DNA from 2 places in the Hydrogenophaga sp. L310 genome. Region 2 is predicted to be linked to the other one. Evidence: predicted binding sites of a transcription regulator. Region 2 holds the regulator's gene; the other holds the start of a gene.

Region 1 (5,045 bases), on a different contig from region 2:
TGATCAAAGCCCATTTCAGCCTGCCGCTGTCGATTGGTGCGTGCGATCCACCGGACCGCTTATTCGGCGACGGCGGCTTTCTCCGCCTTGGCGGCCTTGCCACCTTTGGCCGGCGCGGCGGCTTCGTCGGTGGGCAGCAGCGGCACGCCGAGTTCGGTGCGCACCTTGTTCTCGATCTCGACGCGCAGATCGGGGTTCTCGCGCAGGAATTCGCGCGAGTTGTCGCGACCCTGGCCGATCTTCTCGCCGTTGTAGGCGTACCAGGCACCGGATTTTTCGATCACCTTGTGCAGCACGCCCAGATCGAGGATTTCGCCTTCGCGGCTGATGCCTTCGCCAAACAGGATGTCGAACTCGGCCGTCTTGAACGGGGACGCCACCTTGTTCTTCACCACCTTGACCCTGGTCTCGTTGCCGATCGAGTCTTCGCCTTTCTTGATCGTGCCGGTGCGGCGGATGTCCAGGCGCACCGAGGCGTAGAACTTGAGCGCGTTGCCACCGGTGGTCGTTTCAGGGCTGCCGAACATGACGCCGATCTTCATGCGGATCTGGTTGATGAAGATGACCATGCAGTTGGTCTTCTTGATGTGGGCGGTGAGCTTGCGCAGCGCCTGGCTCATCAGGCGGGCCTGCAGGCCGGGCAGGCTGTCGCCCATCTCGCCTTCGAGTTCGGCCTTGGGCGTGAGCGCGGCCACCGAGTCGACCACGATCAGGTCGACCGCACCGGAACGCACCAGGCTGTCGACGATTTCGAGCGCCTGTTCGCCAGTGTCGGGCTGGGAGATCAGCAGGTCCTGCAGGTTGACGCCGAGCTTCTGCGCGTACTGGATGTCCAGCGCGTGTTCGGCGTCGACAAAAGCGCACTGGCCGCCCACTTTCTGCATTTCGGCGATGGCCTGCAGGGTGAGCGTGGTCTTGCCCGAGGATTCCGGGCCGTAGATCTCGATCACGCGACCCCGCGGCAGGCCGCCGACGCCCAGCGCGATGTCCAGCCCCAGCGAGCCGGTGGACACCACCTGGATGTCTTCGATCACCTCGCCCTCGCCCAGCCGCATGATCGTGCCTTTGCCGAACTGCTTTTCGATCTGGGCCAGTGCGACCTGCAGGGCCTTGGCCTTTTCGCTGTTGACGGGGTTGTTCTTGACGGTTGCGTCCATGTGATGCTCCTGAGCGGGTGAGTGGGTGTTCGCTTCCAACAGGTGTTTTTGTGTACAGGCTGGATGCTTGAACAGCAGTTTACCGCTTTGTATATATCAAACAAGCCATTATTTGGTCAATTTGCCTTACTATTTACATCCCCCCCTGCGCCGCTGCGCGGCTTCCCCCCAGGGGGACGGCGCTGGCGGCCCGGCGAAGCCGGTTCCGCGGCGCCCTGGGCGGGATGCACTTCTTCTTCCGACTGAACCCATGAATGCTGAACGGCACGTTGCCATCCCCGACGACCGCTGGCGCTCCGGACATCTGGGCCGTCTGATGGGTCTGGCTTTGCGACGTTTTGACGAGCGCGTGCTGCACCTGATGGCGCACGATGCCAACGTGCCGCTGGGCTTGTCCAACCTCGCCGCACGGGCGCAGGTGGGCGCGGCCCACATCCACATCACGCGCCACCTGGCGCTCAAGGGCTCGCGCCTGACCGAACTCGCCCACCAGGCGGGCATGAGCAAGCAGGCCATGGGCGATCTGGTGACACAGTGCGAAGCCTGGGGCCTGGTGCGGCGCGAACCCGATCCGCTGGATGCGCGCGCAAGGCGCATCGTGTTCACCGGCACCGGCCTGCTCTGGCTGGAGGCGTTTCGCCAGGCGGTGGCGCAGGCCGAGGCGGAATTTCGCGCCCAGGTCGGCGCCGAGGTGGCCACCGTGGTGGCGCTGGGGCTGGAGGCGTACGGCACCTGAATGGCCGCGCGGCACGCGCCCAGGCGGCCCGCGCGCCGGGGGTTTATCCCGGAACCGACCCCTTCGGCGAAGCCTAAAATGGCCGCGGAGACCCTGCCGCCACCAGCCGGTTGTGCGGCTGACCGAGCCCCCACTACAGGCCGTCCGACCGGCCGCAAAGGAAACCCGCATGCGCATCCTGATTGCCGAAGACGACCAGGTTCTGGCCGATGGTCTGCTGCGCAGTCTTCGCGCGGCCGGCGCGGCTGTGGACCATGTGGCCAGCGGCAGCGAAGCCGACGCCGCACTGATGACCAACAACGAGTTCGACCTGCTGATCCTGGACCTGGGTTTGCCCCGGATGCATGGCCTGGAGGTGCTCAAACGCCTGCGGTCACGCGGTTCGGCGCTGCCGGTGCTGATCCTGACGGCGGCCGACAGCATCGAGGAACGCGTCAAGGGCCTGGACTATGGCGCCGACGACTACATGGCCAAACCGTTTTCTCTGCAGGAGCTCGAAGCGCGGGTGCGCGCGCTCACGCGCCGCGGCATGGGTGGCAGCACCAACACCATCAAACACGGCCCGCTGGAATACGACCAGGCCGGACGTGTGGCGACCATCGACGGCAAGATGGTCGAGCTCTCGGCGCGTGAACTGGGCCTGCTCGAAGTGCTGCTGCAGCGCGCCGGGCGCCTGGTGAGCAAGGACCAGCTGGTCGAGCGCCTGTGCGAGTGGGGCGAAGAGGTGAGCAACAACGCCATCGAGGTCTACATCCACCGCCTGCGCAAGAAGATCGAGAAGGGACCGATCCGCATCGCGACGGTGCGGGGGCTGGGTTATTGCCTTGAAAAAATCCCTGGATGAAGGCCCCCCCCGCGCCGAACGCCCGTGCCTTGCAGGCCGCGTCAGGGCCAGAAGCCCTGACTCTTCGGGCTGTCCCACCCTGCGCAGGCAGGCTGGGAGCCGCAGCCCTCAGCCCCCCAGGGGGCAGCACTGGTGGCCCGGCAAAGCCGGCTCCACGGTGCTCTGGGTTGGAACCCTTCGCTCCGGACAAGTTTGCGATAAACCGCCGCAGCTGACATGTCCGATCCCAAAAAACACGACAACGGCCAGATGTCGTTCGGGCTGTTCCAGCGCGAGCAGCGCAGCCTGTTTGGCGAGATCCTGGACTGGATGCTCACGCCGCTGCTGCTGCTGTGGCCGCTGTCGCTGGCACTGACCTGGTTTGTCGCGCAGGGCATTGCGAGCAAGCCGTTTGACCGGGCGCTGGAGTTCAACCTGCAGGCGCTGACGCAGTTCGTGGTGAACCAGAACGACCAGGTGAGCTTCAACCTGACACCGCAGGCACGCGACCTGCTGCGCGCCGACGACAGCGATCTCGTCTACTACCAGGTGCTGGACCCGCGCGGCACACTCATCAGCGGCGAGGGCGACTTCCCCCTGCCGCAGGACAACGAGACCCCCGAACCCGGGCGGGTGATGCTGCGCGATGACATCGTGCGCGGTGACGAAGTGCGTGTGGCCTACGCCTGGCTCTCGCGCAACCAGGACCCCAAACGCCTGGTGCTGATGCAGGTGGCCGAAACCAAGGGAAAACGCTCCACGCTGGCCACCGAAATCATCAAGGGCGTGATGGTGCCGCAGTTCGTGATCCTGCCGCTGGCGGTGCTGCTGGTGTGGATGGCGCTGGTGCGCGGCATCCGCCCGCTCAACGAGCTGGAACAGCGCATTCGCGCGCGCAAGCCCGACGACCTGAGTCCGATCGAGGAGTCTTTCATTCCGCAGGAAGTGGCGCCCCTGGTCTCGTCCATCAACGACCTGCTCACGCGGCTGAAGACCTCGCTGAGCACGCAGAAACGCTTCCTGGCCGACGCGGCCCACCAGCTCAAGACACCGCTGGCGGGGCTGCGCATGCAGGCCGAGCTGGCGCAACGCGAGAGCGATCCGCAGGAAATCCGCGGCTCGCTGCAGCAGATCGCGCGCTCCAGCACCCGCGCCACCCACACCGTCAACCAGCTGTTGTCACTCGCCCGCGCCGAGACCACCGGCCGCACGCTGCCGACCGCGCGCATCGACCTCGCCAAGCTCGTGACGGGCGTCGTGCAGGACTCCGTGCCGCGGGCGCTGGAGCACGGCATCGACCTGGGTTACGAAGGGCCTGAGGAGATGCCCGCGGATTGCCTGATGGACGGCAACCCGACCCTGCTGCAGGAGATGACGCGCAACCTGGTGGACAACGCCATCAACTACTCCGGTCGCGGCGGCGTGGTCACGGCCCGCGTTCTGCTGGACCGCTTCAGCGGCGTGATGATCCTGCAGGTGGAAGACAACGGCCCGGGCATCCCGGAGAACGAGCGTGAGCTGGTGCTGCAGCCGTTCTACCGCGCGCTGGGCACCAACGTCGACGGCTCGGGCTTGGGCCTGGCCATCGTGCACGAGATCGCGCAGCAACACGGCGCCGTGGTGTCCATGGAGGACGCCCAGCCAGAACGTGCCCACCGGGGTCTGCGCGCGTCGGTGCGTTTTGCGCCCCGCAAGTCCCCGGACAAGGACTGAAGCCAGGCGACGCGGTCGCGGAAAATCAGGCCGTTGTCGCCGGCTGGTACACGTTGAGCTGCAGCTTCTCGCGTTCGACCGCCCGCGCCACGGCCGGCAGCGCCGCAAAACGCTGGGCCAGATCCCAGGTGGCGGGGAAGGTGGTGGGGTCGATGCCGGCATAGCCGCCCCAGCGCAACAGGGTCAGCGCATAAGCGTCGAGCGCACCAGGCTTCTCGCCCGTGAGCCAGGGCGCCGCCTGGGCCGCGAGCACCTCGATCTCGCCCAGCAGACCCCGGTAGCTGTTCGCGGCGAACGCACGAATGACCTTTTGCGCACCTTCGTCGTCGGTGAACTTCTGCGGCATGAACACATGGGTGAAGGTGGGGTGCACGGTGTTGTTCATCCAGGCCAGCGTGGACAGCGCACGCGTGCGCGCCAGACCCGAGGCGGGCAGGATGCCGGCCTGCGGCAGCATCGCATCCAGGTGCAACAGGATGGCCACGATCTGGGTGATCACCTCGCCGCCGTCCACCAGCACCGGCACCTGGCCGCGCGGGTTCATGGCGAGGTAGTCTGCCGAGCGCTGTTCGCCCTTGTGCAGCTTCACGCTGACGGGCTCGAACGCCGCGCCCGA
Region 2 (5,045 bases):
CGCATCCCGAAAGCGCGGCCATAAGACGCGACCAGCTTGCCGATGCGACCGTAGCTCCAGATGCCCAGCACTTTGCCACTCAGCACCATGCCCAGCCCAAAGTTGGCCGGCATCGATGCCGCCTTCAGCCCGGACTGTTGCCAGGCACCGTGTTTGAGGCTGGCCACGTATTGTGGAATCCGGCGCATGGACGACATGATCAGCGCCCAGGTCAGTTCGGCGGCGGCGATCGGTGAACTGACGCCTTCGGCCACCGCGATGCCGCGCTCGGTGCAGGCATTGACGTCGATGTGGGGCCCGACGCGGCCAGTCTGCACGATCAGTTTGAGGCGCGGCAGCTTTTCAACCAGCTGCCGCGTGATCTGGGTGCGCTCGCGGATCAGAACCAGCACATCGGTATCGCGCAGCCGGACCGAAAGCTGGCCCACGCCCTTGACGGTGTTGGTGAAAACCTTGGCGGGATAGGGTGCCAGTTTGCTGGCACAGGGCAGTTTTCTGACCACATCCTGGTAGTCGTCAAGGATCACAATATTCATGGCCTCTATTGTGCCCGCAGGACCACCGCGATCCATTTGTCGCGGCTGGTTGTTCCCGGCCGAGCGGCACAGCCGGGTGGGTTCAGGCGCGCAGTTGCGGGCGCTCCGACTGGAGTTCCAGTGCCGCCAGGCGTTCAAGCTCTGCGCACACATCGTTGATGCGACCGGAGATCACCAGCCGCCCATCGGCGCGCGGACTGCCTGAAGTGTCCATGGTCCTCAGCACCCGCACATGGCAGGCTCGGACCATGGCATGGCTGGTGACGCGGTGCCCGGTGATGACGCCCGTGCGGCTGTCCGCAGGGCTCTTTGGGGGACGGGTCAACCAGCCGGCACGGACAAAGCGTTGCAGGATTTGCGGAAGCGAGCGAGCGGTGCCCACCCGTTCAAATGAGGGAGGCAGCCAGCTGTCGATGAGCAGCAGCGGCGTGCGCCAGGTGTTGGTGTTGAAGCGGATTCCCATGCGAAACTCCAAAAGGGGTTGAACACAGGCAGGATTGCGGATGAAGTCGCCAGCGCAGGGATGTGCCTGGTGCGCGTGTATCACGCACCAGACCAAACGCCCGCCACCTGCTGAGGCGACGCAGACCCGAAGGGTCAGAGCTGGAAGCTGTTGCGGATGAGCCCCACCGCCAGGCCTTCGATTTCAAAGGGCTCTCCCGGTTCGACGACGATGGTCTTGTAGTCCGGGTTCTCTGCATGCAGTTCGATCAGATGCTGGCGCCGCATGAAGCGCTTGACGGTCACGTCGTCGCCCAGGCGGGCCACCACGATCTGGCCGTTTTTGGCTTCCTTGGTGGATTGCACGGCGAGCAGGTCACCGTCCATGATGCCGACGTCCCGCATGGACATGCCGCGCACCTTGAGCAGGTAGTCGGGCGTGCGCTGGAACAGGCTGCGCTCGACGTGGTAAGTCTGCTCCACGTGTTCCTGTGCCAGGATGGGCGAGCCGGCGGCCACACGCCCGATCAGGGGCAGCATCAGCTGCGACAGGCTGGGCAGCGGCAGTGTAAGCTGGCGCCCCCGCGACTCGTTGATGGATTGGAGGTCTTCGTTGCGCAGGCGGATGCCGCGCGAGGTGCCGCTTACCAGCTCGATGGCGCCCTTGCGCGCAAGGGCCTGCAGATGTTCTTCGGCTGCGTTGGCGGACTTGAAACCCAGCTCATGGGCGATTTCCGCACGCGTTGGCGGAGAACCGGTGCGAGCAATGGCACTCTGGATGAGTTCCAGAATCTGTTGCTGGCGGGCGGTGAGCTTGGGCGGGTAAAGCGGCGACTCGATCATGGGGACCTCGTGAAAATGCGGGGAGGAACTCACTCTGGTGAGACTCGCGACCGGGACTGGTCAGATCAACAAGCTGTTTTCTTATCCAGTGGCTGTATTTTTAACCAGTTTTGGAGACTTGGCAAGTGGCAGATGCAATGGAAACCCGGCGGTGCGTCATTCTGGGCACGGGCGGCACCATCGCCGGCCGGGCCATCCGACCCGGGGATGGCGTCGGGTACGTGGCGGGTCAGGTCCGTGTTGAGGACCTGCTGGCATCGATTCCGTCCATGGCGGGATTGCCCCTGGAAGTGGAGCAGGTGGCCCAGGTGGACAGCAAGGACATGGGCTTTGCACTCTGGCAGCAGCTGGCCACCCGGCTGGCCTTTCACCTCAGCCGGCCCGAGGTGGACGCGGTCGTGATCACGCACGGCACCGACACCATCGAAGAGACCGCGTTCTTCCTGCAAACCGTGCTGCGACCGGCCAAGCCGGTGGTGTTCACCTGCGCGATGCGACCGGCCACGGCGCTGGTGCCGGACGGGCCACAGAATCTGGTCGACGCGCTGGCTGTGGCCAGCCATCCCGGGGCGCAAGGCGTCGTGTTGGTGTGCGCGGGGCAGATCCACAGCGCGGCCGACGTGAGCAAGGTGCACACTTACCGGGTGGATGCGTTCGACTCGGGTGATGCCGGACCGCTGGGTTGCGTGGAAGAAGGCCGGGTTCGGCTGTTCCGACCCTGGCCATTGGCCTCTGAAACCGGGTTCTGGGACCCGGTTGCATTGCAGCGCATCCAGTCGGCTCAGGCTTTGCCGCCGGTGGTCGTGCTCACCAGCCACGCCGACGCCGATGGCACGCTGGTGCGCGCCCTGTTGTCCTGTAGCGATGCAGCTCCAGGCCCAGCCGTGCGAGGCATCGTGGTGGCCGGTACTGGGAACGGCACGGTGCACCATGCGCTGGAGGCCGCGTTGCTGGAAGCGCAGGCCAGGGGCGTGCGTGTGGTTCGAACCAGCCGTTGTGCGCATGGGCCTTTGTTGACGCATCCGGGGCAGTTGTTGTCGGATGCCCGCAGCCTCACACCGGTCAAGGCGCGTATTGCGCTGGCGCTGGAGTTGCTGGAGGACTGAGCCATGTTCCAGGCGCTGGGTGCCCATCCCTGGGCCTACCCCATGCTGGAGGTGGCGCACATCCTGGGCATTGCGTTGCTGCTGGGCAACCTGATCTTGCTGGAGCTGCGGGTGTTCGGCTGGGGTGCGGCGTTGCCGGTGCTTGCGTTGGCCCGCCTGAGTCTCACGCTGGTGGGTCTGGGCTTCTGCCTGGCGGCTGCCTCGGGTCTGCTGATGTTTTCCACCCAGGCCGGGGAACTGTTGGGCAATAGGGTGTTCACAGCCAAGATGCTGTTGTTGCTGCTGGCAGCGTGCAATGCCGCCTGGTTTCACGCCCGGGGCTCGCTGCAGCGGCTCGACGGCACCGCACGCACGCTCATGGGGGTCTCCACCGTCATCTGGTTGTCGGTGCTGACCTGTGGGCGCTGGATTGGCTACGTGTGAAGGAGACAGCGATGCGCAGACGACTCTTCATCCAGACCGGTACCTGGCTGGGTCTTTCCGGCTTGAGCGCCGCCACATGGGCCCACCATGGCTGGAGCAGCTTTGACCAGAACCGCCCCATCTACCTGGAGGGTCGGGCTGTGGAGGTGAAATGGCGCAACCCCCATGTCGAACTGGTGCTGGAACTGCCCGAAACCCTGGCCTTGCCGAAGGATCTTGCTCAGCGGCCCTTGCCGGCGCAGACCGCCAATGTGGACGGACCCGCCTTGCTGGCCAAGACAGTCCTGCCCACGCGGCGCGACCGGCGCTGGGACATCGAATTCGCGCCGCTGTTTCGCCTGGGCCAGTGGCAGATGCCCGAAATCAGGACCGGGGCCGCTGTGTCGATGGTTGGTTTCACCTTCAAGGACGAACAGGGCGGCGCTGTCCTGCGGGCCGAATACGTCTTTCTGGACGGCAAGACCTATGGCTTGAGGTCCAGTCCGGCCTGAACCGCCCGGACACAAAAAACCCGGCAGGCGGCCGGGTTCCTGTGGGTTGCGGAGCCGGATTATTTCGAGAGGGCCTCGAAGGCGCGCGCGGTGATGTCATCGACCGAGCCCATGCCGCTGATGGCGCGGTACTTCGGCGCAGCGGCGGCATCGGCTTTGGCCCAGTTGCCGTAATAGTCCACCAGCGGGCGCGTCTGGGCGCTGTACACCTCCAGACGCTTCTTGACGGTTTCTTCCTTGTCGTCGTCGCGCTGGATCAGCGATTCACCGGTCACGTCGTCTTTGCCGTCCACCTTGGGCGGGTTGAACTTGACGTGGTAGGTGCGGCCAGAGGCCGGATGCGAGCGTCGGCCGCTCATGCGTTCGATGATGGCTTCGAACGGCACGTCGATTTCCAGCACGTAGTCGAGCTTCACGCCAGCCGCTTTCATGGCGTCGGCCTGAGGGATGGTGCGGGGAAAGCCGTCGAACAGGAAGCCGTTGGCACAGTCCGATTGAGCGATGCGTTCCTTGACCAGGTTGATGATGAGATCGTCGCTGACCAGTCCGCCCGATTCCATCACGGCCTTGGCCTGCATGCCCAGCGGGGTACCCGCCTTCACGGCGGCACGCAGCATGTCACCGGTCGAAATCTGGGGAATGCCGTATTTCTGGCAGATGAACGCGGCTTGCGTGCCTTTGCCGGCGCCGGGTGCGCCCAACAGAATCAGTCTCATCGTTGTCCTTTTTCAGAGTTTCAAATGGAGGGCCGCTGACCTCACGCGGCAGCGCCCGGGTCCGGGATCCGGGGGCGACCGTTCGAGGATAGCACGCGCTAACCAGACGCTGGCTTACAGCGTGGGCAAGTCAAAAAGCGCTGAAAACAGCAGTCAGCCGAGGGCAAAGAGCGCGCGCACGCGCTCCAGATCGTCGGGGGTGTCGACCCCCGGCCCGGGGGCCTGCGCGCTCACATGGACCGCGATGCGTTCGCCATGCCAGAGCACACGCAACTGTTCCAGCGATTCGGTCCGCTCCATGGGCGCGGGCTCCAGCGCCGGAAAGCGGCGCAGAAAGCCGGAGCGGTAGGCGTAGATGCCGATATGGCGCAAAGGCGCGGGCGAGGGCAGGGTGTTGCGGTGGGACGCATCGGCCATGCCATCGCGCCACCAGGCAATGGGCGCACGGCTGAAGTACAACGCGGTCTGTGCGCGGTCGAGCACTACCTT

Evidence for each region. Region 2 encodes LexA, which represses DNA repair genes until DNA is damaged. Its sites were predicted from a motif close to ACTGTATNNNNATACAGT; they were not measured.
Region 1: a site for LexA is predicted at 1,216-1,233, ahead of recA (recombinase RecA). Genes of this name have one in related genera too.

What each region holds. Positions count from the first base shown of each region.
Region 1 is NZ_JBVPZA010000010.1:127,172-132,216, forward strand. It holds gene recX (recombination regulator RecX) at 1-14, opposite strand, end outside; gene recA (recombinase RecA) at 60-1,157, opposite strand; gene AC0GNO_RS16995 (MarR family winged helix-turn-helix transcriptional regulator) at 1,408-1,893, shown strand; gene AC0GNO_RS17000 (response regulator) at 2,063-2,737, shown strand; gene AC0GNO_RS17005 (sensor histidine kinase N-terminal domain-containing protein) at 2,954-4,429, shown strand; gene AC0GNO_RS17010 (glutathione S-transferase family protein) at 4,455-5,045, opposite strand, start outside.
Region 2 is NZ_JBVPZA010000015.1:36,245-41,289, reverse strand. It holds gene AC0GNO_RS20050 (D-2-hydroxyacid dehydrogenase family protein) at 1-536, opposite strand, end outside; gene AC0GNO_RS20045 (hypothetical protein) at 619-999, opposite strand; gene lexA (transcriptional repressor LexA) at 1,134-1,820, opposite strand; gene AC0GNO_RS20035 (asparaginase) at 1,958-2,926, shown strand; gene AC0GNO_RS20030 (hypothetical protein) at 2,930-3,349, shown strand; gene AC0GNO_RS20025 (DUF6152 family protein) at 3,361-3,840, shown strand; gene adk (adenylate kinase) at 3,900-4,556, opposite strand; gene kdsB (3-deoxy-manno-octulosonate cytidylyltransferase) at 4,710-5,045, opposite strand, start outside.